Linked DNA regions of Vulgatibacter sp.. The protein of the gene in region 2 interacts with the protein of the main gene of each other region in a pairwise test. Links are inferred from orthologs where the notes say so. Each region holds a gene or a part of one and is shown on either strand. Other genes may lie near its edges. The genes, in order: ACESMR_RS14550 and ACESMR_RS23475.

Region 1 (16,179 bases), on a different replicon or contig from region 2:
CGTGCCGTGGGCGGTGTCCATGTGGACCATGAAGGCCACCGCCGGCACGCGGTGCTCGACGTTGGCGGGGATGCGGACGAGCAGGTTCCAGTAGTCGTCCTGCTCCGCCTCGTAGCCCAGGCCCGCGAAGAAGGCCTTCAGATGGTCGGAGAGGCGCCGCTGCCCTTCGGTGGAGGGGATGGTGTGGCTCGACTCGTCGCTCTGCGAGTCGAGGGCGATGACCTGCTCGAGGTGCTCCGTGCCCCAGGTGGCGAGGGTCTCGAGGTCCTGCTTCGGTTCTCTGGCAGCCATGCGTGCGCCTCCTCTTTCGGCCGGAGGCCCATCATGCCAAAGGGCGGATGCTTTTCGGTGCGTCGGTTGGAGGGCTGATTGATGCTAGGTTCGGCCCGTGGCCAATCCGACCGTCATCCTCGCCGTCCTCTCGCTGCTGGTCTTCGTGGGCCTCGGCCTCGAGCAATTCTTCCGCCGCACCGGCGTCCCCGACGTGCTGGTCCTCCTCGGGCTCGGCATCGCCGCAGGGGCCACGGGGCTGGTGGACGTGAGCCAGATCGGCGGCCTCGCCAAGGTCTTCACCACCAGCGCGCTGGTCCTCATCCTCTTCGAGGGCGCGATCCAGCTCCGGCTCGCGGATCTGCGCAGCGCCTTCTCGGGCACGCTGCGGATCACGCTGGTGGGTTTCCTCGCCGCCATGGTGGCGCTCACGGTGGTGGGCGTCGTCTTCATGGGGATGCGGCCGCTGGCAGGCATGCTCCTCGGCGCGATCCTCGGCGGCACCTCCTCGGCGGTGGTGATCCCGATCGTGCAGGCGATGAAGCTCGAGCGGGACACGCGCACCGTGCTCACCCTCGAGTCGGCCTTCACCGACGTGCTCTGCATCGTCTTCGCCCTGGCGCTGGTGGGCGCGCTCTCCGCAGGCGAGGTGAACGCCGGGGAGATCGGCACCCAGCTCGGCCTCGGCTTCGGCGGCGCGCTGCTCCTCGGCGGCGGGATGGGACTGCTCTGGGCCTGCGGCCTCAAGGCGATGCGGCAGCGGCGGGTGAGCTTCGTGGCGATCGGCGCCGCGGTCTTCCTCGTCTACGCGCTGGCGGAGGCGCTGGGGACCTTCGGGGCGATCGCCTGCCTCGCCTTCGGCGTGGTGCTGGGCAACGCGCCGGCGGTGGCGAAGGGGAGCAGCGCCGCTGCGGGGCTCGAGCTCGCGCCAGGCGAGCGGCTCTTCCTCGCCGAGGTGGCGTTCCTGCTCAAGGTCTTCTTCTTCGTCTACCTCGGCGCTTCGCTGCAGCTCGGCGCGTGGCAGCCCTGGATCTACGGCGCGCTGGTCACCGCGGCGATCTTCGCCTCGCGGCCGCTGGTGGTGCGCCTCGGCCTGCCCCGGGCGGTGACGCCGCGCCGGGATGCCCGGGTCGCCTCGGTGCTCGCACCCAGGGGGCTCGCCGCGGCGGTGCTGGCTTCGGTGCCGGTGCAGGCGGGGATCGCCGAGGGCCAGGCGATCGAGGCGGCGGCGGTGGGGGCGATCCTCTTCAGCATCACCCTGGCGTCGGGGCTCGTCTTCGCGATCGATCATCCCTTCGTGCAGCGGCTCTACGAGCGCTTCTTCCGGGGCTATCCGGAGGCGGTGGAGGTGGCGGCGGAGGCAGCCGGCGGGGCGGTGGTGGCGATGGTTCCCGCCGCTGCGCCGCAGCCCCACGAGATGGCGGAGGTCGCTGCGGTGGCGCTGCCCCACGAGGTGGCGACCGAGGCGCCTTCGCCCTCGGCTGGTGCAGTGGCGGCGCTCGAGGGGCCTGCAGCGCGGGACCCGCTCGCGGAGCCGGACCCGTCGCTCCCGCTCTTTCCCGACGGGCGCAAGGAAGCGGGTTGAGCTGCGTCTTCTGCAGGATCGTGCGGGGCGAGGTGCCCGCTGCGATCGTCTGGGAGGGGGAGGACGCCCTCGCCTTCCTCGACCACCGGCCGCTCTTTCCCGGCCACGTGCTGCTGGTGCCGCGGGCCCACCACGAGACCCTGGTCGATCTCCCGGCGGCACAGGTCGGCCCCTTCTTCGTGCAGGGCCAGCGGATCGCCGCGGCGGTGGAGCGGGTGGTCGGCGCGCAGGGCACGTTCGTGGCGATCAACAACCGGGTGAGCCAGAGCGTGCCCCACCTCCACCTCCACGTGGTGCCCCGCACCAGGGGCGACGGGCTCAAGGGCTTCTTCTGGCCCCGGCATCCCTACCGCGAGGACGCGGAGCGGGAGGCGGTGGCTTCCGCGCTGCGGCAGGCGCTGGCGCCGTAGCTCGTCGCGCGGAGGTGGCGCAGCGGCGGCGATGGGTTATCTATGCCGCGATGCGCTTCTACGAGACGACCCACGGCGTCTACTTCGACGACCTCGACGCCTTCCAGATCCTCCACAACGCGCGCTACGTGCTCCTGATCGAGCGGACGATCGGCTCCTTCTGGAAGCAGCTCGGCCAGCGCGGCGGCCTCCTCGACTTCGCCGCCAACCCCGACATGAGCCACCTGGTGCGGGCCAACCACATCCAATACGACCGGCCGGTCACCGGCGTAGGCGAGGTGCGGGTGCGGATCTGGGTGGAGAAGCTGGGGAGCACCAGCCTCACCTTCGGCTTCCGCGTGCTACCGCTCGACGAAGACGTCGACTACGCCACCGGCAGCAGGGTGCTGGTGCGCATCGATCCCGAGACGCGCAAGCCCGTGCCCTGGACCGACGCGCTGCGGGAGAAGCTCGCGCCCTACCGCCGGGATCTGAAGCGGGAAGGGTGAGCGCGAGCGAGGGCTGAGGGCCCAACGCGCCGCAGCTTTCAGCGCCTTGCGGCGAGGAAGGAGAGCAGCTCCTCGATCACCGCCGGATCCACGTGCGCGCCGATGTCGCCGGGGCGGATCTTCATCCAGTCCGGGTTGTCGATGCAGTTGAGCGCGTGGGTGACGCAGGGAACGATCCGGGTCTCGTGGGGCGAGCGCTCGCCGAAGTGCGCTGCCCAGGCCTCGGTCTCCGCCTGCGGCACGTTCCAGTCGTAGCCGCCGGAGAGGACGAGCAGCGGCCGGTCGAGGGCGGCGGCGAGGGCGGGTGCCTCCTCGCCGAGGCGCAGCCAGGAATTCCAGTAGGCGACGGGCAGGCCGCCGATCCGCGTGCCGGCGAAGGTTCCCTCGTGGAGGGCGGTGACGTCCGCCGCGATCGCGCGCACGTCGGCGAGGGCGGCGTCGATCTGCGCCTCGCTCGCGCCGGTGGCGACGAGGATCTCCTCGAGCTTCTCGGCCTGCTGGACGAGGGCCCTGTCGATGGTGACGAAGGGCGCGGCGAGCATCACGCCGGCGCGGAGCTGCGGGTGGTCGGTGAGGAGCCGGGGGGCGTAGCTGGCGCCCTTGCTGTGTCCGACGAAGAAGAGCCGCTCGGCGTCGACTTCCGGCTGGGTCGCCAGGAAGGCGAGGCCGCCCTCCACGTCCTCGACGAAGGTGTCGATGGTGACGGCGTCGGGGTCGATGGCGGCGTAGCCGTTGTCGGCGCAGCCGTTGAACGGGCCGCAGCTCCGCTTGTCGAAGCGGAGCACCACGAAGCCTGCGTCCTGCAGCGCCTGGCCGTGCTCGGCGAAGACGGGGATCTCGACGCCGAAGCTCATGCCGAGCTGGCCGCGGAGGGTCTCGTCCCGGTCGTTGGGGCCGCTGCCGTGGGCGAAGATCACCGCCGGGAGCCGCTCGCCCTCCACGTGCGCGGGGATCTGGAGCGTGCCCACGTGGAGGAAGCCGTCCGCCGCTGCGGAGGCGAAGGAGACCTCGCGGCTGCTGGCGTCGACGGGGGTGCCGGTGGCGCCACCCGAGCCGCCGTCTCCACCGGCGCCCCCGCTGCCGCCGGCGCGGGGCTGGAGCGCAGCCTGGCTTCCGCCGCAGGCTGCGAGCAGGATCGAGAGAAGGACGTAGCGAACGCAGCGCATCTTGGCACCCCCATGCAACGACGCGCGCTGGCTCAGATCGCCAGGAGCGCCAATTTGGTCAGAATCTCGGCGGCGACGATGCCGCCTACCGCCGCAGCTGCCAGCCGCGCCCCGCGCAGGCCGGCGGCGGTGCGCATTCCCGTGACCAGCAGGGCCACGAACCAGGCCACGAAGGGCAGGGTCAACAGCGCGACGACGACGACCGCGGGCGGGACCGCTCCCTGGTCCACCTGATCGAAGCGCGCGCCCACCCCGCCGACCAGCGCTGCCGCGAGGACCAGGGGAACGCGGGCGACACCCACCGCGGCGAGGAAATCGACGAAGCGCCCCTGCCGGGCCACGAGCCGGGCCGCCCCCCAGAGGACCAGCGCGGTGGCGGGCCAGGCGAGGAAGTGATCGACGAGCGCCACGCTCCACGGGACCTGCGCGTCGACGAGGTGGAGATCGAGGGCGCCGTCGAAGCGGATCCGGAGGAGCGAGAGGAGCAGCCCCGCCGCCGCTGCAGCCACGCCGACGAGGAGGGCTATGTGGGTCGGGAGCAGCTCGAGGGGCTGGAAGAGCCAAAGGCCTGGCCGGGCCCGGGGCCGGCGCAGGGCGGCGAGGAGCCGCTCGGCCTCCGCCGGCGCGAGCTTTCCTGCAGCCAGCATCTCGAGGATGCGCTGGTGCTCGCCGCTCATTCGAGCTCCTGCAGGCGGCGCGCGCCTTCCTTGACGGTCATCGTGCCGCCGGCGATGGCGTCGAGGATCCGGCGGCGCTCCTTCTCGGGATCGCTGGTGGGCACGGTGAGCCGCGCGATGATCTCGTTCAGCCGGTTGCGGACGGTGGGGTAGCTCTGCCCGCGCAGCTGCCCGAGCTCCTTGAGGCTTCCCGAGGAGCGGACGAAGGCGAGGACGAAGTCGAGGTCGTCGCGGGAGAGGCGGAGGAGCTCGGGAAATTCGAAGCGCCCCTCGAGCTGCATCTCGCAGCGGGCGCAGGCGAGTCGCGTCACCTCGAGGGCCGAATCGCAGGCAGGGCAGGCGGTGGGCAACCGGGACATGGACCCTTTTTCCCACTTCGCCTTCATTTTCGTCAATCGGACTTCAATAAAATTGAAGTTCGACTTTGCGAACCTGCGTCACCCCGCCCGGCGGCTGCGCTCGTCCTCGTCATCGTCGAGGCCGAAGAAATCGCGGATCCGCTCGAGCAGATCGAGCTTGGCCGCGGCGAGCTTCTGCGGCTCGATGGTGCGGTCGAGGTTCTCGCGGATGGCGCTGATCTCCATCCGCCTGCGGGCGAGGTGCTCGGCCAGCGACTCGGCGAGCTGCGGGCGGTCCCGCACCACCTGCTCGAAGGCCGCCTTGTCGAGGCGGTAGCACTCCGCGTCGTCGAGGGCGACCACGGTGGCGGAGCGGCGGGCGCCGGTGAGGAGCGACATCTCGCCGAAGAAGCTCCCGGCGGCGAGGCGCGAGACCTCGCTCTCGTGGCCGCTCTCCGCGCGGATCCGCACGCTCACCTCGCCGGCGACGAGCAGGTAGAGCCAGTGGGCCTCGGCGCCCTGCCTCGTGATCGTTTCGCCTGCGGCGAAGGGCACGTAGCTGAGGTCGGCTGCGAGCCGGCGGCGGTCGTCGTCGGTGAGGTCGCGGAAGAGGTCGACCCGGGCCAGCGCGTCGCGGCGGCGCTCGCGATCCGCTTCGCTCTTCTCCACCTTCCGCTCGTTGCTCTCCTCGGTGAGGAAGACGGCGTGGGCGGGCATCGAGAGCGGGATGCCGGCGCGCTTGAGGGCGAAGGTGACGCGGACCCGGACCACGCTGTCGATGGCGTCGTCCTGCGCTGGGTCGGTGAGCCAGTAGCGGACCGCGTAGCGGGCGTAGCTCTCGCCGAGCTCCAGCAGGATGCAATTGGGCGCGGGATCGGCGGCGACGTGATCGATCGGCCCGCTCCGCAGCGCCGATTCGACCACCCGGATCACGTCGCCAGGTCCGGTGCGGAAGTCGACGTTGAAGTGGACCCAGCGGCGCCAGCGCACGGGCCTGCCGTCGCGGCGGCCCACCACGGTGACCTGGTTCTTCACCAGCGAGCCGTTGGGGACGAAGACCGTCTCCCAGTTGCGGGTCTCGATGGCGGTGTAGCGCCAGCGGATCTCGGTGACGCGGCCGGCGAGCTGGCCCACCTGGATCCAGTCGCCGATGCGGATCGAGTGATCGGACTGCACGGCGAGCCCCGCCACCAGGTTGCCCAGGGTGTCCTGGAGGGCGAGACCGATCACCGCGGTGACGATGGCGGAGGTGGTGAGCAGGCCCGAGACGTCGTAGCCCACGCGGCTCGCGACGGCGAAGAGCGCGGCGATGCCCGCTGCCGCCATCAGCACGTCCTGGAGGATCTTCGGGAGCGCGAGGTGGAGACGCGGCAGCACCACCGAGAAGAGGAGCGTGCCGAGGATCCCCACCGCGGCGAGCGCCGCGCAAGCCAGGGAGGCGAGGCGGAGGTCGCGGTGGACTTCGGGCTCCGTTCCCCGGAGCAGGACGCCTGCCACCAGCAGCGCCAGGTGGGCGAGGGTGAGGAGCACCATGCCGCGCACGCGGCGGCGCTGCGCCGGCGGGGCGAGGTTGCGGATGAGCGGGATCGCGAGGGCCAGCCCCGCGAGAAGGAAGGCGGTGTAGTCGGCGCGGGCTTCGGTGGCGAGGGCGGACCAGAGGGGCATGGCGGGGCGGTTCCGGCCTCGGGGGCATTGGGGGAGGGAGCGCCGGACTTCCCCCAGCATGCAGGAGGCGCCGTCCCGCACCAAGCAGGAAGGGGGCGCACGGCAGCCTGCCGGCTGGGCCGGCGTGGTGGGGGGCGTGTCCACCGGGGGCGCTACGCCGGGGCACCGCCCGCCGGCCCGGGGGGGCCGATCGGGAGCGGCGGCCCTACTTCTTGAAGCGGAGGTGATGGTGGCGTCGCTGGGAGAGCTCTTGTGTGCCCACACCGAGGAACTGGTCGAGCGCTGGTACCGGCGCTGGCTCGAGGAGGGGCCCGCACGGCCGGACCTCACCGAGGCGGTGCTCAAGGATCACCTCGCCGTCCAGCTGCGGGCCCTGGGGGAGGCGATGGCCTCGGGGGAGCTGTCGGTCGAGTCGGCGGGGGCGCTCTGGAAGGAGCCGGGCAGGCTCGCACCGGAGGACCGGGTTCGCGACGACGTCCCGATCGAGGAGCTGGTGCGGGAGTACGCGTTCGTGGTGGAGGAGATCCGCTCGTGGCTCGAGGAGCGGGGGGAGACGGTGCCCTTCGGCGAATACTCCCTCTTCTCCGTGGCGATCTTCGAGCTCACCGCCGAGTCGGCCCGGCGCTATGCGACCTACCAGGCGGAGCGGGTGAGCCGGGAGCGCTCGCTCTACCTGGCAGGTCTCGCCCACCAGCTGCGGACCCCGATCTCGGTCCTCCAGCTCTACGTGCAGCGGGCCGAGCGGGGCCTCGACCTGAACGAACCGGCCACCCTGTCCCGGCTCCGCCGCACGGTGCGCCGGATGGTGCGGCTCGTCGATGCGGTGCTGCGGCTCGAGCGCTTCCGCCCCGAGGAGCTGCCGGTCCACCCCGAGGAGCTCTCGCCGGCGCAGGTGGTCGATCAGCTCGTCGCCGACTACGAGCACGACGCGCACCGCAAGGGGCTGCGCCTCGACGTGAGCGGCAACCGGTCGCTGCGCATGGAGGCCGACCCCGACCTGCTGGCCGACGCGCTCGGCAACCTGATCGAGAACGCGATCAAATACACGGAGCACGGCTTCGTTCGGGTGTGGCTCGAGGAGGAGGAGCGGCAGCTCGTCTTCGCCGTCGAGGACTCGGGGCCGGGCATGAGCCCGGAGCGGCGCGACAGCCTCTTCCAGCCGGTGCAACCGGGCAAGCCCGGTGGCGTCGGCCTGGGGCTCACCATCGCCCGGCGGGCCGCCCTCGCGCAGGGCGGCAAGCTCGTGGTGGAGAGCGAGGAGGGGCGGGGCACGACCTTCCGCCTCTGCCTGCCGTGGAAGGTCGAGGCCCGCGCCCCTGTCGCCGAGGTGAAGGAGGCGTAGGGCACGCCGCCGACGCGCCTTCAGCGGAAATCCCGGGAGCCCGGCAGGTCCTCGGCAGGGCCGTGGAGCGCGCGGAAGCGCCGGGCCTTCACCGTCGCCACCCCGTCGACGTTCTGCAGCGGCCCCTCGATGAGGAGCAGGGGACTCGCGAGGATCGTGGTCCGCTGCTCGTGGAAGAGCTCCGGCTCGATCACCGCGTTGGCAAAGCCCGTGTCGTCCTCCACGGTGAGGAAGACCATGCCCTTCGCGGTGCCGGGGCGCTGGCGGATGATCACCTGCCCGGCGATGCGCACCCACCTGCCGTTGCGCTCGGCCAGCACCGCGCCGGCGCGGGTGACGCCGAGGGCGTCGAGCTGCGGGCGCATCCGCTGCACGAGGTGGGGCCCGACGGTGAGGCCGGTGGCGCTGTAGTCGGCGAGGGTGCGCTGCAGCTCGCTGAGCTCGGGGAGCGGCGAGGGTCCTGCCGGCGGCGGCGGCGCCAGCGGGCCGCCACCTGCCAGCGCCGCGCGGACCTCCCAGAGCGCCTGGCGGCGGGTGAGGCCGAAGGCGGCGAACGCCCCCGCCTCTGCGAGCAGCTCCGCCCGGCGCACGTCGAGCAGGGCGCGGTTGCAGACCTCGGAGACGGTGGCGAAGGGCTTCTGCGCGCGGGCGGCGACGATCCGCTCCGCCGCCTGGGAGCCCAGGCCGCGCACCGATTCGAGGCCGAGACGCACCTCGAGATCGCCCAGCACCTGCGCCTTCGCGTCGGAGAGGACGACGCAGGGGGTGCGCACGTGCACGCCGTGGCGCTGCGCGTCCTTCACCAGCGTCGCCGGCGCGTAGAAGCCCATCGGCTGGTTGTTGAGGAGCGCCGCGAGGAAGACCGCCGGGTGGTGCACCTTGATCCAGAGGCTGGCGTAGACGAGGAGCGCGAAGCTCGCAGCGTGGCTCTCGGGGAAGCCGTACTCGGCGAAGGAGCGGATCCCGACGATCACCTCCTCGGTCGCGTCCTCGCGGAAGCCGTTGCGCTTCATGCCCGCGCGCAGGCGATCCTCGAAGCGCTGCATCATCTCCTTCGAGCGCTTGTGGCTCATCGCCCTTCGCAGCTCCTGCGCCTCGCCGCCGGTGAAGTCGGCAGCCACCATGGCGATGCGCATCAGCTGCTCCTGGAAGAGCGGCACGCCCATGGTCCGCGCCAGCACCGGCTCGAGGGAGGGATGCGGGTAGGTCACCTCCTGCCGACCGGCGCGGCGGGCGAGGAAGGGATGGACCATCTTGCCGACGATGGGGCCGGGGCGGATCAGCCCCACCTCCACCACCAGGTCGTAGAACTTCCGCGGCTGCATCCGCGGGAGCGTCGCCATCTGGGCGCGGCTCTCGATCTGGAAGACGCCCACGGTGTCGGCCCTGCAGGCGGCGTCGTAGACCGCGGGGTCGTCCGGCGGGAGCTGGGAGAGATCGCAGGGCTTGCCCCGGGCCTCTAGGATCTTCACCGCGTCCTCGAGGGCGGCCATCATCCCGAGGCCGAGCAGGTCGATCTTGATCAGCTTGAGCTGCTCGCAATCGTCCTTGTCCCATTGGAGCACGGTGCGGTTGGGCATCGACGCGGGCTCGAGGGGCACGATCTCGTCGAGGCGCCCCCTGGCGATGATCATCCCGCCGGAGTGCTGGGAGAGGTGGCGCGGCAGCGATTGCAGCTCGCCGCAGAGCTGGAGCAGCTGCTCGAGGCGCTGGTCGGTGGTGCGCAGGCCCGCGCGCTCGAGCTGCGCCTGCGGCTCGTTGCTCTCGTCGCGCCGGTACTCGAAGTGGGAGTGGCCGCGGGCGAGCTTGTCGATGGTATCGGCGGGGATCCCCAGGACCTTGCCTACCTCGCGCACCGCGGATCGGCCGCGGTAGGTGATCACCTCGGCGCACATCGCCGCGCCGGCCCGGCCGTAGCGCTCGTAGACGTATTGGATCACCGCCTCGCGCCTGTCGCCGGAGGGCAGGTCGAGATCGATGTCGGGCCATTCGCCCCGCTCCTCGGAGAGGAAGCGCTCGAAGAGCAGGCCCATGCCGATGGGATCGACCGCGGTGATCCCCAGCGAATAGCAGACCGAGGAGTTGGCTGCGGAGCCGCGGCCCTGGGTGAGGATCCCCTTCTCGGCGCAGAAGCGGACGAGGTCCCAGACGATGAGGAAGTAGCCGGCGAGCTCGAGCTTGCCGATGAGGGCGAGCTCGTGCTCGATCTGGGCGCGGACGCGGCCGTCGAAGCGCTTGCCGTAGCGCTTGCGGGCGCCCTCGAAGGCGAGGCGCTCGAGGAGGGCCTGCTCGGTGTCGCCGGGCTCCACCGGGTACTTCGGAAATTCGTAGGGGAGCGCGTCGAGGGTGAAGGCGCAGCGCTCGGCGAGCTGCACGGTGCCGTCGATGGCGTGGGGCAGATCGGCGAAGCGCCGCTCCATCTCCTCCGGCGGGTGGAGGTGGCGATCGGCGTTGCGGGAGAGGAGCGTCCCGGCGGCGTCGAGGGTGACGCCCTCGCGGATGCAGGTGAGCAGATCGAGGATGCGGCGCTCGGTGGGCAGCGCGTGGCGCACGTCGCCGGTGGCGGCGACGAGGAGGCGGTGCTTCTCGGCGAGGGCGAGCATCTGCCGGTTGCGGCGCTCGTCCCTGGGATCGAGGTGGCGCTGCACCTCGGCGACGGTGCGCTCGCGGCCGAGCCTGCGCACCACCCGCTCCGCCGCCTCGACGTCGGCGCAGGCGCCGAGGAGCGCGGTGAGACCGTGGGCGTGTTTCGCCAGATCCTCGAGGGAGACGGCGTGGGTGCCCTTCACGTGGCGGGCGTGGGAGCGGGTGTAGAGGCGGCAGAGGTTGCGGTAGCCGTCGGCGCTCTCGACGAGGAGGCGCACCGAGCCCACCCCCTGCACGTCGATGTCCCCCGCCACCAGCGGGCGGACGCCGGCGTCCCGGGCGGCGGCGTGGAAGCGGGGGCTGCCGTAGAGGCCGCCGTGGTCACCGCAGGCGATCGCGCCGTAGCCCAGCGAGGCAGCCTGCAGGGCGAGGTTTTCGGGAAGCGAGGCGCCGCGGAGGAAGGAGAAGGCGGTGCGGGCCCGCAGCTCCACGTAGCGGACGCGGGCCTTGTGCCGCGGCGCCGCAACGGGGCGGGAGCGGAGCTGCTGCTTCTCGGCGATGCGCTGGTTGGTCTCCCAGGTTCCCATCTCGCTCCTTCCCGTCCGCGCGGCCCGCTCACGCTTAGTCGTACCTGCCCACCAGCGACCAGCTGCCGCTCACGCAATCCTGCGCGAGCCGGTAGACCGCGCCGTCGGAGAGCTCCACGTCGAAGGTGTCGCGCTGCACCGGGCGCTCGTGCCAGCCGGTGTCGAGGCGCCAGGGGCCGGCGAAGCCGACGATCCAGCCGGCCACCGCGCCGGCGCGGATCGCCTGGGGCCCCTCGCGGCCCATCCGCACCTCCGCCTCGAGCGGTGGGCGGAAGAGGCGCAGGCCCGCCACCCCTTCCGCGACGGGGCCCAGGTCGGGCTCCTCCTCCGGTGGCGGCGGTGGATCGAAGCGGGAGATGCGGTAGCCCTCGGGATCGTGGCTCTCGCGGAGCAGGGGCATGCCGATCCGGTCGTCGCCGACGATGGAGGCGACCTTGGCCACTGCGGTGGCGAGCTTCTCCGGCGCCACGGTGGGCAGGCCGAAGAGGCGGAGCTGCTCCCGCCGCGACCGGGCCGGCGTGGCCAGCACCCGGATCCCGCGGATCGCGGCGTTGGGGGGCTTTCGCTCCAGCACCGAGCGGCAGAGGGCGAGCATCGAGCCCACGTCGCGGGTGGGGGCGGCGAGCTCCACCGGCAGGAGCGACTCGCCCGCGGGATCGAGGAGGAGCTTCAGGGTGAGGCCTCCCACCGCGACGCCGTAGCAATCGAGGCGGGAGACGAGCCGCTCGAGCGCCGGGCGGATGACGAAGAGGAGCCCCTCGATCGCGAGGATCTCGAAGTCGAAGTCGCAGCCCTCCTCGAAGGTCTCGGGCTGGGGCCTGGGCTGGAGGGGCTCGTCGTCGTGGCCGGTGGCGAGGCGGTGGACCCGCACGCCCTCCTCGCCGAGGCGGGCGCCGACGCCGTCGATGGGCAGGGTGGCGAAGGCGCCTGCGGTGGCGAGGCCCCAGCGCACCAGAGTCTCGCAGAGGCGGGGCGAGGCGCCGATGGCGGCGAGCGGCAGCGGGGCGAGGAAGGTGCGCTCCCTGCCCTTCGGGATCACCTCGATCCCGGCGCCGCGGACGGCGGCGATGGTGGCGAGGTGCTTGCCGCCTGCGACGGAGGCCTGCGCTTCGAGATCGAGGCGCGAGGCTGCGGCGACCAGCGCCGAGGCGATGCCCCGCTCGTCGCCGTGGAGGCGCGAGAGCCCCTCGGCGTCGATGAGGGCGAGGCCGGGGCGCACCTCCTCCACCCGCGGCGCCACCGAGGCGGCTGCGTCGAGGACCGCCTCGCGGGTGGCCTCGACGATCTCGGGGGCGACCCAGCGCACGGTGAGCTGGGGGCAGAAGGCGAGCGCGTCGCCGACGCCCATGCCCGGGGTGACGCCCTGGGTCCGGGCCTGCACCGAGACGTGGGCGATGCGGGCGCGGGCGCCCTCCCCTTCCGCCACCGCCAGCGGGATCCCGGCGAGGGTGGGCTCCGCGCGGAGCAGCGCCTGCAGGGGGAGATCGGGGACGAAGAGGCAGCCGATCCTCATGGGGGATCCTCGTCGGCGGTGAGGTACCAGGCCTTGCGGCGGGAGGCGGCGGGGTCGTCCGAGATCCGGGCGGCGCCCGGGAGCGGGTCGCGGATGCCGGTGGGGAAGAGCTCGGGGGCGCGGAAGAGGAGGCTCGCCTCGCCGGGGGAGAGGCCGAGCTTGTTGCGCTCGAGGGCCACGGTGATCTCCAGCCCCTCGAAGGTCCTGCCCGGGCCCTGGCCGAGGAAGCGGGCGCGGGCGCGCTTCGGCCGCAGGGAGGCGGTGGCGAAGGTGCCGGCGCCCTCGCCGCCGAGGACGAGGAAGGAGGCGCGGGCGGTCTCGGCGTCCCGGGAGAGCCGCAGCCAGGCTGCCTGGGAGATGGTGTCGTCCTTCGGGTCGGGGCGCTTCTTGCGGATGGCGTAGGGCTCGAAGTGGAGCTCGTCGGGGGGCGCGCCCTCGCCGGGGGCGGTGCGCACGAGCCGGGGCTCCTGCGGGCCGGAAGGCTCGACCACCCGAAGCGCCTGCTGGGCGGGCTTGCGGCCCCTGCCCCGGGGCTGCGCGGGCCCCAGGTCGAGGATCACCAGGGAGAAGGCGCCGGAGGCGAGGAGCGCGTCCGCGGCCCGGACCGCGTCCTTGTGGGTGGTGGGCCTGCACCAGAGGGTGCGGCCGAGATCCACCCCTGCGTCTGCGGCGCTCCTGGGGTCGAAGGCGTCGGCCCGGTCCACCAGGGCGGCGAGCCTGCCGCTGCTGGTGAAGCGGGCGAGGATCTGCTGGGAGAGGGCGGTGCCGAGGGCGCCCTGCACCTCCCCGATCTCGACGATGCGGCCCTGTGGCAGCCCGCCGCCGAGGAGCCGGTCGAGCTCGCCCAGCCCGGTGGGCAGGGTCGGCGGGAGGCGGTGGGCGAGCTCCTCCGGCGTGACCAGCGCGCGGGTGCGGCGCAGGTCACTGAGCAGCTGGCTGAGATCGCGGGCCGGGAGCGCCACGGTGGTTTGCACCTCCGCAGCGATCGTTATGAACAAACGTTCAGGCAGTCAAGGAGGGACGCTGAACTCGGGAGCAGTATGCCCCCGGACCCGGGGGGGATCCAGCCACCCGGTTGGGCGGGGACGCTTCCGCGGGTCGGTTTTCTACCCCAGCTCGGGAGGGTGACACGATCCGCAAGGATCGCTTTGCTACCCCGGCTCGGGAGGGTGACACGATCCGCAAGGATCGCTTTGCTACCCCGGCTCGGCAGAGGCGCACGATCCCGCGGATCGCACCGGCGTCAGTGCACCACCGTCACGCTGCGCCCCGCGTGGTGCACCACCCGGTCGCTCACCGAGCCCACGAAGAACCGGCCCACCGGCCCCATGCCCCGGGCGCCCATCACGATCAGGTCCGCGTTCCGCTCCGCCGCCTGGGCGACGATGGTGTCGGCCGGGTTGCCGTACTCGATGATCACCTCCACCCGGTCCCGCGGAAAGCCCTCCGCCTGCTCGCGGATCGCCTCCCGCAGCTTCGCCATCTCCTCGTCGGTGGGCTGCCGGTGCGCCACGCCGTAGAACTCGGCGAAGCCGACGTTCACCATCGGGATCGGCTCGAGCACGTGGAGCAGCGTGATCCGCGCCCCGGTTGCCCCCGCCAGCTCCCTGGCGAAGCCCGCCGCCCGGCGCGACCCTTCCGAACCATCGACCGCCACGAGAATGTGCTGGATCACGACGAGCCTCCTTCCGGCCTTCCCACCGGAGAAGTAGGCCCCGGCGGCACCATGGGCAATCGCGCGCCGCGCCGAAATGCGTCCTCGCCGACACCCCATCCTGCTGCGCCCGGCCGATGGCGGCCCGGCCCCGATTGCGCTACGAAGCGCCGGTGGACGATCTCCAGCAGCGCCGCCTCGAGCAGCACAAGCTCCGCCTCTCGTGGATGCCGTGGCTCTACTTCTCCCTGAAGCCGAAGCACCGCAGCTGGGCCGAGGCCTGGCAGCGCGAGGTGCAGCAGTCCTTCCGGGACCTCGAGACCATCGAGATCGCCGAAGGCTGCTTCGTCGCCCCGGAGGCGAAGCTCTTCGCAGAACCCGGCCGCCCGATCCGCATCGGCCCGGGCTGCGCCATCGCCGCCGAGGTCTTCGCCCACGGCCCCATCGACCTCGGCCCCGGCGTGAGCCTCAACGCAAGAGTGACGCTGGACGGCGGCGCCGCCGGGATCCGCATCGGCGAGGGGACCCGCATCGCCTCCGGCGCGACCCTCTACGCCTTCGACCACGGGATGGCCCCCGATAGGACCATCCGCTCCCAGCCGGTGCGATCCCGCGGGATCGTGATCGGCAGCGACGTCTGGGTCGGTGCCAACGCCGGCCTCACCGACGGCGTCACCGTCGGCGACCACGCGGTGGTGGCGATGGGCGCCGTGGTCACCAAAGACGTGCCCGAATGGGCCATCGTCGGCGGCACGCCTGCCCGGGTGATCGGCGACCGCCGCGACAAGCCGACCCTCGGCTTCAAATAGCCGCGCGGGGCCCGCCATGAAAAAGAGCCCGCCCCCCGGTGGGCGGGGAGCGGGCTCCAAGCGATGCCTGCGGGTTCCAGGTGTGCGGATGCGCCACGAGCGATCGCGCCGCCACGTAACCTCCCCAGGACGTGGCGGCTGCTGCGCCGGAGACGCTCCGGCACAGCGTTCCCCCCCTCCCGGTCAGTTCCGGGTGGCGGTCATCGTGAAGGCGCCGCTGCCGCCGCCCTGGTTGCCGTCGACCACCAGGGTGAGCCGCTGGCCCGCGTGGACCTTCACCTGCGCGGTGAAGGCCATGCCCGTCTGCCAGGTGGAGGCACACGCCAGGTTCCCGCCCGAGACGTCCCCGCCCCGGATCTCGAGCATCGGCTGGAACTCCGCCGAGAGCACCTCGAACGAGTAGGTGCCGGCAACCGGCGCGATCCACTGGTAGACCTTGTCGAGCTCGCCCACGCCGAAGCCGGCGCAGCTCGAATCCTCGCGGTCGTTCCCGGCGCCGGCGGTGGTGTCGCTGACGCTGAGCGGCCAGGTGCTGCCGAGGAAGACGTCGACGCCGCTCCCGCTCACGGTGCAAGCAGCGGCGGCGCCGCAATCGCTGTCGAGGCAATCGGCGGAACCGTCCCCATCGTTGTCCATGCCGTCGTCACAGAACCCCGCCTCGCTGGCCATCGCGGCACAGGCGGCAGCGGCGGCGCAGTCGGCGTCGGCGCAATCGACCAGCCCGTCGCCGTCGTCGTCCGCCCGGTCGGCGCAGGCGGTCTCGCTGGCGGGCGCGGCGTCGATGTTCAGGGTGAAGTCACCGCCGAAGCTGGAGCCCATCGCCATGTAGTTGGCATAGGCATCCACCGCGACGAGGTAGCTCTCGCCCTGCACCACGTCGAGGAAGAGCCTCGAGCCCAGGCTGCCGCCGGCGTCGTCGTTGCAGCCGAGCTCCGTCGGCGCGCCGCAGTCGTTGGTGTAGGCAGCGACGATGGTGTCGTGGGCCGAGCCGACCGTGTCGAAGACGTAGCGGCCGGTGGTCGGCGCGGTCCACTGGTAGATCACCTCGCCGTGCACGTCGACGCCGCAGCTCGGCTGCACGTTGCTCAT
Region 2 (11,081 bases):
GGCCGGTGATCGGGTTGGCGCAGCCGCTGACCGTCTGCTCCCCGAAGTCCGCCACGAACTCGCCGAAGGGATCCACCGGCACGTTCTCGAGCACGATCAGATCGCCGGTCGGCTCCCCCGGCTCCGGGCAATTGGACCGGTCGTGCTCCGCCAGCGCAGCGGGGCTCGAGGTGAGCGGCACGATCGGCTGGAGGCGCAGGCTCATCCTGCAGCCCTCGGGCGGGCACTCGATCTCGTTGACGACGTTGATCTCCGTCTCGGCGACGAAGAGCAGGGGCAGGTTGCGCCCCAGGATGGTGGAGAGGGCGAGGAGGAAGTCGCCGTTCACGTCGTAGACGTTGGTGACCTCGCAGCTCACCGTCTCCCCGCCCCGCTGGTCCTCGGTGCGGTCGAGGAATTCGTCCCACTTCCCCTCGGGATCCGGGCAGCCGCCAAGCAGGAGTGCGGTGCCGGTCAGCGCAAGGAGCGAACTCTTTGACAGGTGCGATCGGGCCATGGGTAAATCGCTCCGAAACAGCAGGTGAGCGGCAAGTTTGCGGCCCGGCGGGTGCGCTGTCAAACCTCTGCAGCGCTGCCGGAACCCATCGTCCGGAGGGTATTTTGAGGCGAATCATCCTCGGAACAGCAGCAGGTCTGGCGACGACCCTCGCGGCGCAGCCGGCCTCGGCGAGCGGCTTCCTCGCGGCACGTTTCGGTGGCGAACACGGCCACCCGACCACGAGCAATCCCACGGCGATGTACTACAACCCGGCGGGGTTGGCGCTCGGCTCCACCTACAACAAATACGACCGGAAGAAGGAAGGCTGGAATTTCAGCCTCTACCTCGACGGCAGCTTCGCCTACCGGACCGCCACCTACGAGCGGCCCGAGGAGGCGATCAGCAACCTCCGCGAGCCGAACGGCAGCGACGGCTTCACCCCCCTCGACGCCGTTGGCGCCAACAGCGGCGAGGCGACCCTCGGCGACTTCATCGCTTCCCCCTTCGCAGCGGTGACCACCAACTTCGGCCTCGAGAACTTCGGCGCCGGCGTGGCGGTCTACGTGCCCTTCGGCGGCGTCGCCTCCTGGGACGAGAACGAGGATTGGGAGGGCAACGCGCGATACCCCGGCGCCGCCGACGGCGTGCAGCGCTGGTGGACCATGGACGGCAGGATCCAGTCGCTCTACGTGACCGGCGCCGCCGCCTACCAGATCCCCGCGCTCCGCCTCTCCGTCGGTGTCGGCGTCAACGCGGTGCAGAGCACCGTGCACACCATCCGCGCCCGCAACCTCGACGGCAGCGACGATTTGGTCCTCGAGGACGGCACCACGATCAAGGAGGGCCGCTCCTATCTCGACACCAGCGGCTGGGACCTCTCCCTCTCGGGCGGCGTGATCTGGGAGCCCGTCGATCGGCTCTGGGTCGGCGTCTCCTACCAGAGCCAGCCCGGATTCGGCGAGATGGTCCTCGACGGCACCCTCGACACGGTGCTCGCCGACGGCCAGCCCGGCGTGACCGACGTCGAGCTGCAGCAGGAGCTCCCGGACGTGTGGCGCTTCGGCGCCCGCTGGCAGTTCGACCGGCAGTGGGAGGCCCGCCTCTTCGGCGAGTACGCCCGCTGGAGCGTCTTCGACCGGCAGTGCATCGTGAACGCTGCCAACGCCGAATGTGATCTCGCCGAGAACGGCGCGGAGATCACCGGCGACGGCTCCGTGATCCAGAACATCCCGCGCAACTGGGACGACGCCTTCGGCCTCCGCGGCGGCGTCTCCTACTGGTTCACCCAGCGCGCCGAGGGCTACATCGGCCTGGGCTACGACGGGAACGCGGTCCCCGACGAGACCCTCGATCCGGCGCTCATCGACATGACCAAGTACACGCTCGCGATCGGCGGCGAGTTCGCCCTCGCGTCGAACTGGGTCCTGAGCGGCACCTTCACCCAGGTGATCTACAACGAGCGCAACGTCGAGGTGGAGGACGTGACCACCTTCGAAGCACCCTCCGCCCAGCCGAACGCCGCCGGCCGCTACAACCAGTCGGTCAGCGTGCTCAACGTCTACACGCAGTACACCTTCTGAGCTGCGTTACACGGCAGGCAGCAGGGCGGCGTCCGGGAGACCGGGCGCCGTCTTCGTTCCTCGCCTACGCGAATACGAGGCCGCCGAAGCGTACCTGGGCGTAGCGGCTCATCACCGGTAGCTCGGGGAGCCCGAGGCGCTCGAGCTCGCCGCCGGTCTTGCGATCCTGGAGGACCACGCGGCGGCGCGCGACGCGCCTGGCCTCGGCGAGGGCCTCCGCCGCGAGGGGCCGCGGGTCGGCGAGGGCCCGCACCACGTCGAAGCCCGGCGCCGCGGTGGTGGTCTCGCGGAACATGGGATCGAAATAGACGACGTCGTACGAGCGATCGGGGAGCGAGCGGAGCACCTCGAGGTGATCGCCCAGGGTGACGTGCATCCGCGAGAGCGCCGCGTCGATGGGCGCCTCGCCGAAGCGCACGTGCCGGGCGCCATGGCCCGTCACCGCGTGGAGCAGCGCGCTCGCCTCGATCACCTCGACGTGGCCGCCCTCCCCCACCGCGTGGGCAGCGACCAGCGCGTCGGCGCAGGCGCCGCCGGTGCAGTCGAGGAAGCGATCCCCCGCGCGCACGTCGCAGGCGGCGAGGAAGGGATCGGGCTCGACACCTGCGATCATCCGCCGGATCCGCAGCACCGCCATCCCGCCATGGAAGCGCCAGGGCACGGTCATCCCCGGCAGCCACAGCGCCCGGTCGCCGTGGGCCACCGCCAGCACCGCTCGTGCGCCGGTAGTTTCCACCAGCTTCTCCCACCCCTGGCTGCGGCGTTCGACGTAGCGGCAGCCGAGGCGCGCCGCCTCGGCCCGGGCCTCGGCGACGTCAACGGCTTTCGGCCTGCGCGGTGTGGTCACCACCGCCTGGGACGGCTCGATCATCGGCGGGCAGGTACCACAAAATTCGCGCGGGCAAATCGCTTTGCGTCGGAGCGACCCGCAGTGCGCTCAGCCGGCGAGCACGCGCAGCCGCTCTGCCGCCGCCTCGAGGGTCTCCAGCCGCTTGCAGAAGGCGAAGCGGAGCAGCCTGCGCCCCTCCGCCGGATCGGCCGCGTAGAAGCAGCTGGGCGGGATCGCGGCCACGCCCACCTGGCGGACGAGCCGCTCGGCGAAGCTGCGATCGTCCTCCCGCGAGAGCGCGGAGAAGTCGGCGAGGACGAAGTAGGCGCCTGCGGGTACCGAGACGGCGAAGCCCGCAGCGCGCAGCGTGTCGACGAGGAAGTCGCGGCGCGATCGGTACGCGCCCTGCAGCCCCTCCACAAAGGGCTCGTCGCAGCTGCGCAGCGCTTCGGCCGCAGCGATCTGCAGGGGCGTGGCGGTGGCGAAGGTGAGGAATTGATGCGCCGCCTGCGCCGCTGCCACGAGTTCCTTCGGCCCGGTGAGCCAACCGATCTTCCAGCCGGTGAAGGAGAAGGTCTTGCCGAGGCTCGAGGTGGTGAGCGTCCGCTCCCGCATCCCCGGCAGCGTGGCGAGAGGAACGTGCGCTGCGCCGTAGGTGAGGTGCTCGTAGACCTCGTCGCAGAGCACCAGCAGGTCACGCTCGACGCAGAGCGCGGCGATCGCCTCGAGCTCCGCGCGGGTGAAGACCTTGCCGCTGGGGTTGTGGGGCGAGTTGAGCACGAGGAGCCTGGTGCGCTCGCCCACCAGCGAGCGCAGCGCGTCCACGTCCAGGGCGAAGTCGGGGAAGCGCAGGGTGAGGCATTTCGCGGTGCAGCCTGCGAGCGCCACCGCCGCCGGGTAGCTGTCGTAGAAGGGCTCGAAGAGGATCACCTCGTCGCCCGGCTCGAGCAGCCCGAGGATCGCCGCGGCGATCCCTTCCGTGGCGCCGGTGGTCACCGCCACCTCGCTCGACGGCTCGAAGCGCTGGCCGTACCAGCGCGCGCGATGGGCTGCCACCGCTTCGACCAGCGGCGGCAGCCCCATGGAGCGGGCATATTGGTTGTGCCCGCCCCGCAGCGCCGCCACCGCCGCCTCGATCACCCGGGCCGGTCCTTCGAAATCGGGAAAGCCCTGCGAGAGGTTGACCGCGCCGTGCTCGAGGGCGAGGCGCGTCATTTCGCTGAAGATGGTGGTGCCGAAGGGGCGGAGGCGGCTGGTGATCATCAGTTGCTGCCGGCGGGCGGGATGGGCGGGCCGTGGGGCTGGTCGTCGGCCGACGTGCAGATGCCGCCGAGGGTCACGTTCGCTGCAGCCGCGACGTCGGACGGATCGAAGGGCAGCCCGGTGCCGTCGAGGACCTCGCAGCTGCCGCCGTCGACGGTGACGCGCAGCCCGGTGCCCCCCGACCGCGGAACCTTGCGCGCGATGCACTTGCCCTTGAACTGCACCTCGATGAACGGCTCGTCGTAGAGCTCGCTGCCCGCGTTGAGCGGCGGGAAGGAGGGCGTGCCCGAAGCACCGCTGACCTGCAGCACGATCTGGGCGCCGTCGAGATAGGCCTTCGGGTCGTTGCCGGTGATCTGGAGGGTGTCCTTGTCCTTGCGCGCCCAGAAGCGGACGCGGACGAAATCCGCCTCCTGCGTGACGAGAGCAGACGGGAAATAGAATTCGCGATTCATCGAGAGATCCCCCTGGCAATGCGTGCGCGCCATACCGGACGTGTGGCGGTGTCGCACAGCATAGCCCTCACCCGAGGATCAGATCGAGAGGACGAAGCGTGCCGCCGCAGCAGCGGAACGCTCCTGCCGCACCTTCGCCACCGCCGACTCGAAGGCAGCGGAGAGATCCGCTCCCCTGCCCAGCGCGTCGTAGAACGCCGCGGAGAAGAGCAGCGCCACCTCGTCGTCGAGCGCGTCCTGGTACGAGACCACCGCCCGGGCCCCCGCCTCGAGGAAGGCCCAGCCCAACCCCGCGCCGTCGCGCTCCCGGTCGACGACCGTGCCGCCGCTCCTGCAAGCGGAGAGCACCACCACCGGACGCCGCTCCCGCAGCGGCATCTCCAGGATCGTCGCGACCTCGAGGCGGCCGAGCTCGCCGCCGAGCAGCAGGTAGGAGGCAGCGCCCTTGCCGAGACGGGCTTCGCCGTGCACGCCGAAGTGGAGCAGGCCGTACGCCCCCGCCTGCGCGAGGACGGCGGCGGGTGTCGCCGCCATGCCGCGCAACTCCCTCGAGCCCGGGAACGCACCCCGTACGATCGCCGCCTCCTTCGGCGCTGCGGGGAGGAAGCCGAGACCGCTCCGGAGCTCGACGGGCTGCGGGCTGTGCACCGCGAGAGCTGGACCGCTCGGCTGCGCAGCCGGCCACGGCCGTTCGGGCCCGCTGGATGCAACCAGCGCCACCCCTGGCGCTTCGTCGCGCAGGCGCCTCCAGAGCGCGGCGGAGTCGAGACCGGAACGGTCGAGGAGGCTGATCCGGCGAACGCCAGCGGGGCAGGCGCCATCCTGCAGCGGCGACAGCGGCGCATCGCCGCGGAGCAGCCTCGTGCCCTCGCTCGTCGCAACCCAGAGGCCCCAGCCCACGTCGAGGCGGGTCTCGGCGACGAAACACTCGTCCGGCGCCAGCTCCCGCAGCTCGGCGCCGCCGAGAATCCGCCAGAAGGCAGCGGCGTCGGCCCTGGCTGCATGACGCTCGGCGAGGGCCAGCCGGGTCGATCCGGTCTCGGCCCACATGCGCTGCGCGGCGAGGGGCGAGGGCGCGTGCGCGACCTGTTCGTCCGCGACGGCGACCGCCTTCTCGAGGAAGCGCAACGCCTCGTCGTCCTTCCCTTCTGCAGCGGAGACGCGGGCGAGCAGCTCGAGCGCCTCCACGCGGAAGTTCTGGAGATTGCGCGCCTCCTCCTCGGCGAGCACCCGCTCGAGGAGCGTGCGCGCGTCCGAGAGCCGGACCTGCTGCAGCCGGATGCGTGCGAGGCTCAGCCGATTGCTCTGCAGCACCGGCACGATGCCCGTCTCCTCGGCATCCTCCCGGGTCTCGTCGAGGACGCTCGCTGCGCCCTGGAGATCGCCGCGGTCGAGCCGGATGTCCGCGAGTGTCCGGCTCGCGATGAGCGCCGTCCGAACCACCTGCACCTGCCGGGAGAGCAGGAGCGCTTCCCTGCAGAAGACCTCGGCTGCGCGCAGCTTTCCCTGCAGCATGGCGAAGAAGCCGGCGTTGACGAGGGGTGTCGCGCTGCCGACGGGATCCCGGCGCATGCCGCGGGCCGAGTCGATCGCCAGCTCGGTTGCCTCCCGGAACGCGCCGGTGCGCCAGGCGAGGAGCGAGCGCTTCGAGACGAGCTCGGCGCGCCGGACCGTCGCCGTCTCGGGGAGCGCCTCCGCGGCGTGCCGCCATTCCTGCTCGGCTTCGTGGAAGCGGCCCTGGTGGACGAGGAGCGAGGCGAGGTCCGAGCGGGCGAGAACCACCGCTTCGACGCAGCCCTCCCGGAGGCAGATGGCAGCGATCCGCTCGTAGAGGCGCCGGGCAGCGGCGACGTCCTGTCGCTGGACCGCGTCGTAGAGCGCGAGCCGGTTGAAGCGCAGCGCGATGAGCGGATCCGACACCTCTCCCAGCGCCTCGAGGGCGCGCAGGTCGGCGGTGCCGGAGAGGACCTTCTCCCGTTCGCGGGTGTAGGCCTCGCTCCAGCGGCGGCGCTCCCTCCACGCCGCCGCGTCCAGCGATTGCAGCCGGGTGAGGAGCGCCGCCGGCAGCCGCTCCCCGCGCTGCAGGAGTTCATCGAGCAGGACCGCTGTCGCCGGATCGCCCCGCAACGCGGCGAGCGCATCGGGACCATCGAGGTGGGCGATCGCTCCTTCGAATTTCGCGAGGCGCAGCTCCAGATCGCCGGGCGGCGCTTCCGCCGTGGCGAGCGCTGCCGCGCGCTCCCGCGCCTCCGCAGCCCAGGGACCCGCCGGCTCCACACCGAGAAAGGCCTCCCACGCCTCCGCAGCCATCCGCGTCAGACCGAGATGCTCGCGCACGATCGCCCGGTTGAAGAGCACCGCGGGATCCAACGGTGCCAGCTCGAAGGCGTGTTCGATCGTCTCCAGCGCCTCGACGCCCTGCGCACGGGCGAGGAGCAGGAGGCTGCGCTCGTTGAGGGTCTTCGCCTCGGTGGGGAGCCCGGCGAGATGCTTCTCCGCCCGGTCGAGATCACCGGTGTCGCCGCGCCAGAGGTAGAGCTGCGCCAGCGCCAGAGGCAGGTCGCCTGCCTCCTCGTCGTGGTAGAGCGCCGCCAGGACCGGCCCGTACGCCTGGAGCTTCTCGCCGCCGCGCCAGGGGCGCCATGGCAAGCCGAGCGCGCTGCGCCCCTCGGACCAACGGGCTTCCCCGAGGAAGCCGCCGAGCACCTCCGCCGGCGAAGGTGGGAAGAGCCGCGGCCAGATCAGCGCCGCCAGGGCCGCGCCGATGAGCACGGCGGTTGCTGCGATCTTTGCTGCGACGCCTCTCACACCCGACCTCCACCAGTCGGCGCAGTGTAGCTGCGGGTGGCGGCGCTTTGAACCGAGCGCTTCAGAACGAGAGGAGGAAACCCTCCGCGGCGGCCGCCCCGTGCTCCTTCCGCACGCCGGCGAGCGCCGCCTCGAAGGCCGCCGAGAGCCCGGCGCCCCTTGCGATCGCCGGATAGAAGGACGCGGCGAAGGCGAGTCCGACGTCGTCGCGGAGATCGTCCTGGTGGGCAATCACCGCCCGCGCGCCGGCGTGGAGGAAGGCCCAGGTGAGGCCGGCGCCGTCGTTCTCGGGATCGGCGCTGCGGCCGCCGCTCCTGCAGGCGGAGAGGACCACCACCGGCCGCTTCTCCCGCAGCTGCAGGCCGAGCACGTCGACGACCTGGAGCCGCCCCGCCTCCCCGGCGAGGACGAGGTGCGAGGCGGCGCCGGTCTCCATCCGCCCGTCGCCGTGGACCGCGAAGTGGAGGAGGCCCGCGCGCCCTGCCTCGGCACGCACCCCTGCAGGCGTGGCTGCCTCGTAGCGCAGCTCGCGAACCTCGGGGAGCGTGGCGGCGATCGATGCCGCCTCCCGGGCGGCGCCGTAGAGGAAGGCGAGGCCGCGGTCGCTCTGGGTGGGCCTGGGGCTGTGGACCACCAGCGCAGGCCCCGATACGCCGCCGTCCGGCCAGGGCTGGAGCGCGTCGCCGGCGAGGAGCACCGCCACTTCCGGGTGGAGGCGTCGCAGCACCCGGGCCATCGGCGCTGCGTCCGTCGCCATGGTATCGAGCAGCGTGATCCGCCGGGTGCCCGGGCCGCAGCGGCTGCGCGCCAGCAGATCGACCGCGGGGACCGCCACCGGGACCACCTCGAAGAACGCGTTGGATCGCGTGGCGACGAAGAGCACCGTCCTGCCCGCAGGAAGACGCGTCGGCGCGACCAGGCATTCGTCTGCTGCCAGCTGCCGCCTGCCCCGGGGCGCGAGGATCTCCCAGCCCGCACCGACGCCGTCGAGCTGCCCCCGCAGCAACGCCAACCTGCCGATCGAATCGGAAGCCGCAGCGCCCACCCGCTGCCGTGCGAGCGGCGAGGGGAGGCGCGCCGCCTGCGCGGCGACCTCCGCTGCCTCCCGCTCGAGCTGCGCCGCTGCGCCCCGCAGCTCGCCCTGCTGCTCCAGGGCGCTTGCCCGCGCCTGCGCGAGCCGGATCCGGTGGCGGGGGTCGAGCCCCTCGCCGAAGCTGCGCTCCGCCTCGTCGAGAAGCGCGAGGGCCTCCGCCGGCCGCTCCTCCTCGAGGCGCACCAGGGCGAGGCCGAGGCGGTTGGCCCCGAGCACGGGGGGGACGGCTGCTGCCTGCGCCTCCGCCCACGCCACCTCGAGCACCGCCGCCGCCTCCTCGAGCCGCCCCTCCTCCCGGAGCGCCGCGGCGAGGTTCGCCTGCGCCTTCTGGGCGAGGCGGGCGATGCCCGCCCGCTCCGCGACGCGGCGGGACTCCCGCGCGAAGGCTGCCACCACCGAGGGCATGCCGCGCCCGGCGAGGTGGTGGGAGAGGTTGAGCAGGGAGGCGGCGAGGGGGTGGTCGCCAGCAGCCAGCTCGGAGAGACGCACCGACTCGAGGAGGAGCTCGACCGCCTGCTGCTCGGCGCCGTAGCCCTTCGCGACGATCGAACGCTTGGTGAGAAGCTCCGCGCGGCGCACGTGCGCATCCTGCGGCAGCGCCGCGAAGGCGGCGTCGAAGGCCCGCTCCGCCCCGTGGAAATCCCCCTCGCCGAGGAGGAGGTTGCCGAGATCGCTCCGGGCGAGGATCGCCTCCTCCCCGCAGCCGAAGCGCCCGCACCGCTCGAGGAGCCGCTCGAGCAGCTCCCTGGCCGCGGCCCGCTCCTGCCGCTGCAGCGCATCGTAGGCAGCAAGCTGCAGGTAGCGCACCGCGAAGATCGGCGCGTCGGTTTCGGCGAGCGCGGCGAGCTTCCGATGATCGGCCCGCCCCTCCATCACCCGGGTGTACCAGGAGCGGTACACGCCGCCGAGGCGGCGGTGCTCCGCCCACTCCGCCTCGCCTGCGTCACGCAGCCACGCCACCGTGGAGCGGACCAGCGGATCGGAGGTGGGTCCGTTCTGCTCGAGGAGCTGCCGCGCCTCGCGCTGGCGGCGCCACGCATCCAGCGCCGCGGCGTCTTCGACGAGATAGAGGCTCCGGACGATCCGGGACGAGCTCCCGTTCCGCGGCGCCTTCTCCAGCGGCCGCTGCAGCCGCTCCATGCGCAGCTGCGCCTCCGCTGCCCAGGGTCCCGCCGGCTCCACCGCGAGAAAGTGCCGCCAGGCAGCCTCGGCCTCGCCGCGCAGGTGGAGCTGCTCCAGGACCAGCGCCCGGTTGAAGCGGGCCGCCGGAAGGCTTCCCTCCTGGGCGATGGCCCGATCGATCGCTGCCAGCGCCTCGATTCGCCTGCCGCGGGAGAGCTCCACCAGCGCCCGCTCGTTCCACACCACCGCACTCTCGGGCTGCGCCTCCAGGATCGCCTGCGCGCGCTCCGCATCCCCCGCCCCGCCGCGCCACACGTATTGCTGCGCGAGCGCCAGCGGCTGGGTGGGGTCGTCCTGCGCCGCAGGGGCGTAGAGCGCGGCGAGGAGCCGCTCGTAATCGCCGAGCCGGGTGGTGCCGCGCCACGGCCGCCAGGGCAGCGGCAACGCGCTGCGTCCCTCCGACCAGCGGGACGGGCCCATGAACGCGCCCAGCGCCTCGACGGCGCCGGGTCCATGGAGCTGTGGCCAGGCCAGCGCCCATGCGAGGGCAGCCAGCGCCGGCACGAGTGCCAGGATGGTCGTGCGCATTCCCCGCATCGGCTCTCCCCCTACTCCGAGCCAAGGATCCGCGCACTCTACCCCACCCGCCGATGCAGTAAAGCGCCTGGGAGGGAAAGCAAGCGGTTGTCGCCTACATCCCGGAGGAGGCTACACTGCCCGACCATGCGATCCGACGAGACCAGGCCCGAGCCAGCCGATCCCTGGGGGGTGCACGGCACCGACCCCTGGTATTTCTGCGTCCGGCTCCTCGGCGCGCGCTACGCCTTCGCCGCATCCCTCGCCACCGAGGTGGTCCGGCTCGGGCCGATGACGCGGCTCCCCGGCGCCCCCTCCTTCCTCTGCGGCGTCTTCCAGCACCGCGGCGAGGTGCTGCCGGTCTTCGACGTGGCGCAGCTCCTCGGCGAGCGCCCCACCCCGCTGGCCAGCGGGGGCCGGGTGGCGCTGGTCCAATCGGGCCCCTACCGCCTCGCGCTGGTGGCCGAAGCGGTGGAGGGCCTGGTGCAGATCGCCGACGCGCAGCTCGAGCCGGCGCCGCAGGGAAGCGGCGGCCTCCTCGAATTCGTGGAGCGGGTGGGCGCCGACGCGAAGGGGCCGGTGGCGCTCCTCGATCTCGAGCGGCTGATCGAATCGGCCCGGGAGCGGAGCGCCGCCGCATGAACGGGCACCACGCCGACGCACCGGTGCTCCTCTTCACGCTGGGGGGCAGGCGCTTCGCAGCCCCGGCGGTGGACGTGCGCCGGGTGGCACGCAGGGGCGACGCGCCCTTCGCCGGCGGCACCGCGCTCGGCGCGCCGCGGGACGGAAGCAGGGGACTGGTGGTGCGGTGCGGCGACGGCGAGGCCGCGCTGGCGATCGACGAGGTCCACGGGATGCTCACCGGCGCCCGCCTCCA

Evidence for each region.
Region 1: the proteins of ACESMR_RS23475 (region 2) and ACESMR_RS14550 interact in binary tests that used the Escherichia coli proteins (3 or more experiments, as listed by UniProt). The link is inferred for Vulgatibacter sp. from one-to-one orthologs.

Annotation. Positions count from the first base shown.
Region 1 is NZ_JAWLCN010000005.1:197,263-213,441, forward strand. The notes cover bases 7,762-11,499. They hold ACESMR_RS14550 (error-prone DNA polymerase), read right to left. Parts: upstream 11,115-11,499; coding sequence 7,962-11,114; downstream 7,762-7,961. Other genes in these bases: ACESMR_RS14545 (sensor histidine kinase), read left to right, coding at 7,762-7,941; ACESMR_RS14555 (hypothetical protein), read right to left, coding at 11,149-11,499. Outside these bases: ACESMR_RS14505 (M20/M25/M40 family metallo-hydrolase), read right to left, coding at 1-291; ACESMR_RS14510 (cation:proton antiporter), read left to right, coding at 389-1,855; ACESMR_RS14515 (HIT family protein), read left to right, coding at 1,852-2,265; ACESMR_RS14520 (acyl-CoA thioesterase), read left to right, coding at 2,316-2,753; ACESMR_RS14525 (alpha/beta hydrolase family protein), read right to left, coding at 2,792-3,919; ACESMR_RS14530 (YIP1 family protein), read right to left, coding at 3,952-4,596; ACESMR_RS14535 (DUF2089 domain-containing protein), read right to left, coding at 4,593-4,955; ACESMR_RS14540 (cyclic nucleotide-binding domain-containing protein), read right to left, coding at 5,034-6,599; more of ACESMR_RS14545, read left to right, coding at 6,829-7,761; more of ACESMR_RS14555, read right to left, coding at 11,500-12,627; ACESMR_RS14560 (hypothetical protein), read right to left, coding at 12,624-13,589; ACESMR_RS14565 (universal stress protein), read right to left, coding at 13,871-14,302; ACESMR_RS14570 (acyltransferase), read left to right, coding at 14,509-15,090; ACESMR_RS14575 (hypothetical protein), read right to left, coding at 15,274-16,179. UniProt on the Escherichia coli protein: DNA polymerase III is a complex, multichain enzyme responsible for most of the replicative synthesis in bacteria. This DNA polymerase also exhibits 3' to 5' exonuclease activity. The alpha chain is the DNA polymerase catalytic subunit.
Region 2 is NZ_JAWLCN010000017.1:40,581-51,661, reverse strand. Bases 2,074-4,965 are described here. They hold ACESMR_RS23475 (methionine aminotransferase), read right to left. Parts: upstream 4,151-4,965; coding sequence 2,996-4,150; downstream 2,074-2,995. Other genes in these bases: ACESMR_RS23465 (CHAT domain-containing protein), read right to left, coding at 4,684-4,965; ACESMR_RS23470 (hypothetical protein), read right to left, coding at 4,150-4,605; ACESMR_RS23480 (class I SAM-dependent methyltransferase), read right to left, coding at 2,123-2,929. Also shown: ACESMR_RS23490 (hypothetical protein), read right to left, coding at 1-496; ACESMR_RS23485 (OmpP1/FadL family transporter), read left to right, coding at 601-2,058; more of ACESMR_RS23465, read right to left, coding at 4,966-7,413; ACESMR_RS23460 (CHAT domain-containing protein), read right to left, coding at 7,475-10,216; ACESMR_RS23455 (chemotaxis protein CheW), read left to right, coding at 10,352-10,846; ACESMR_RS23450 (hypothetical protein), read left to right, coding at 10,843-11,081. UniProt on the Escherichia coli protein: Shows aminotransferase activity with methionine and histidine as substrates, and to a lesser extent also with phenylalanine.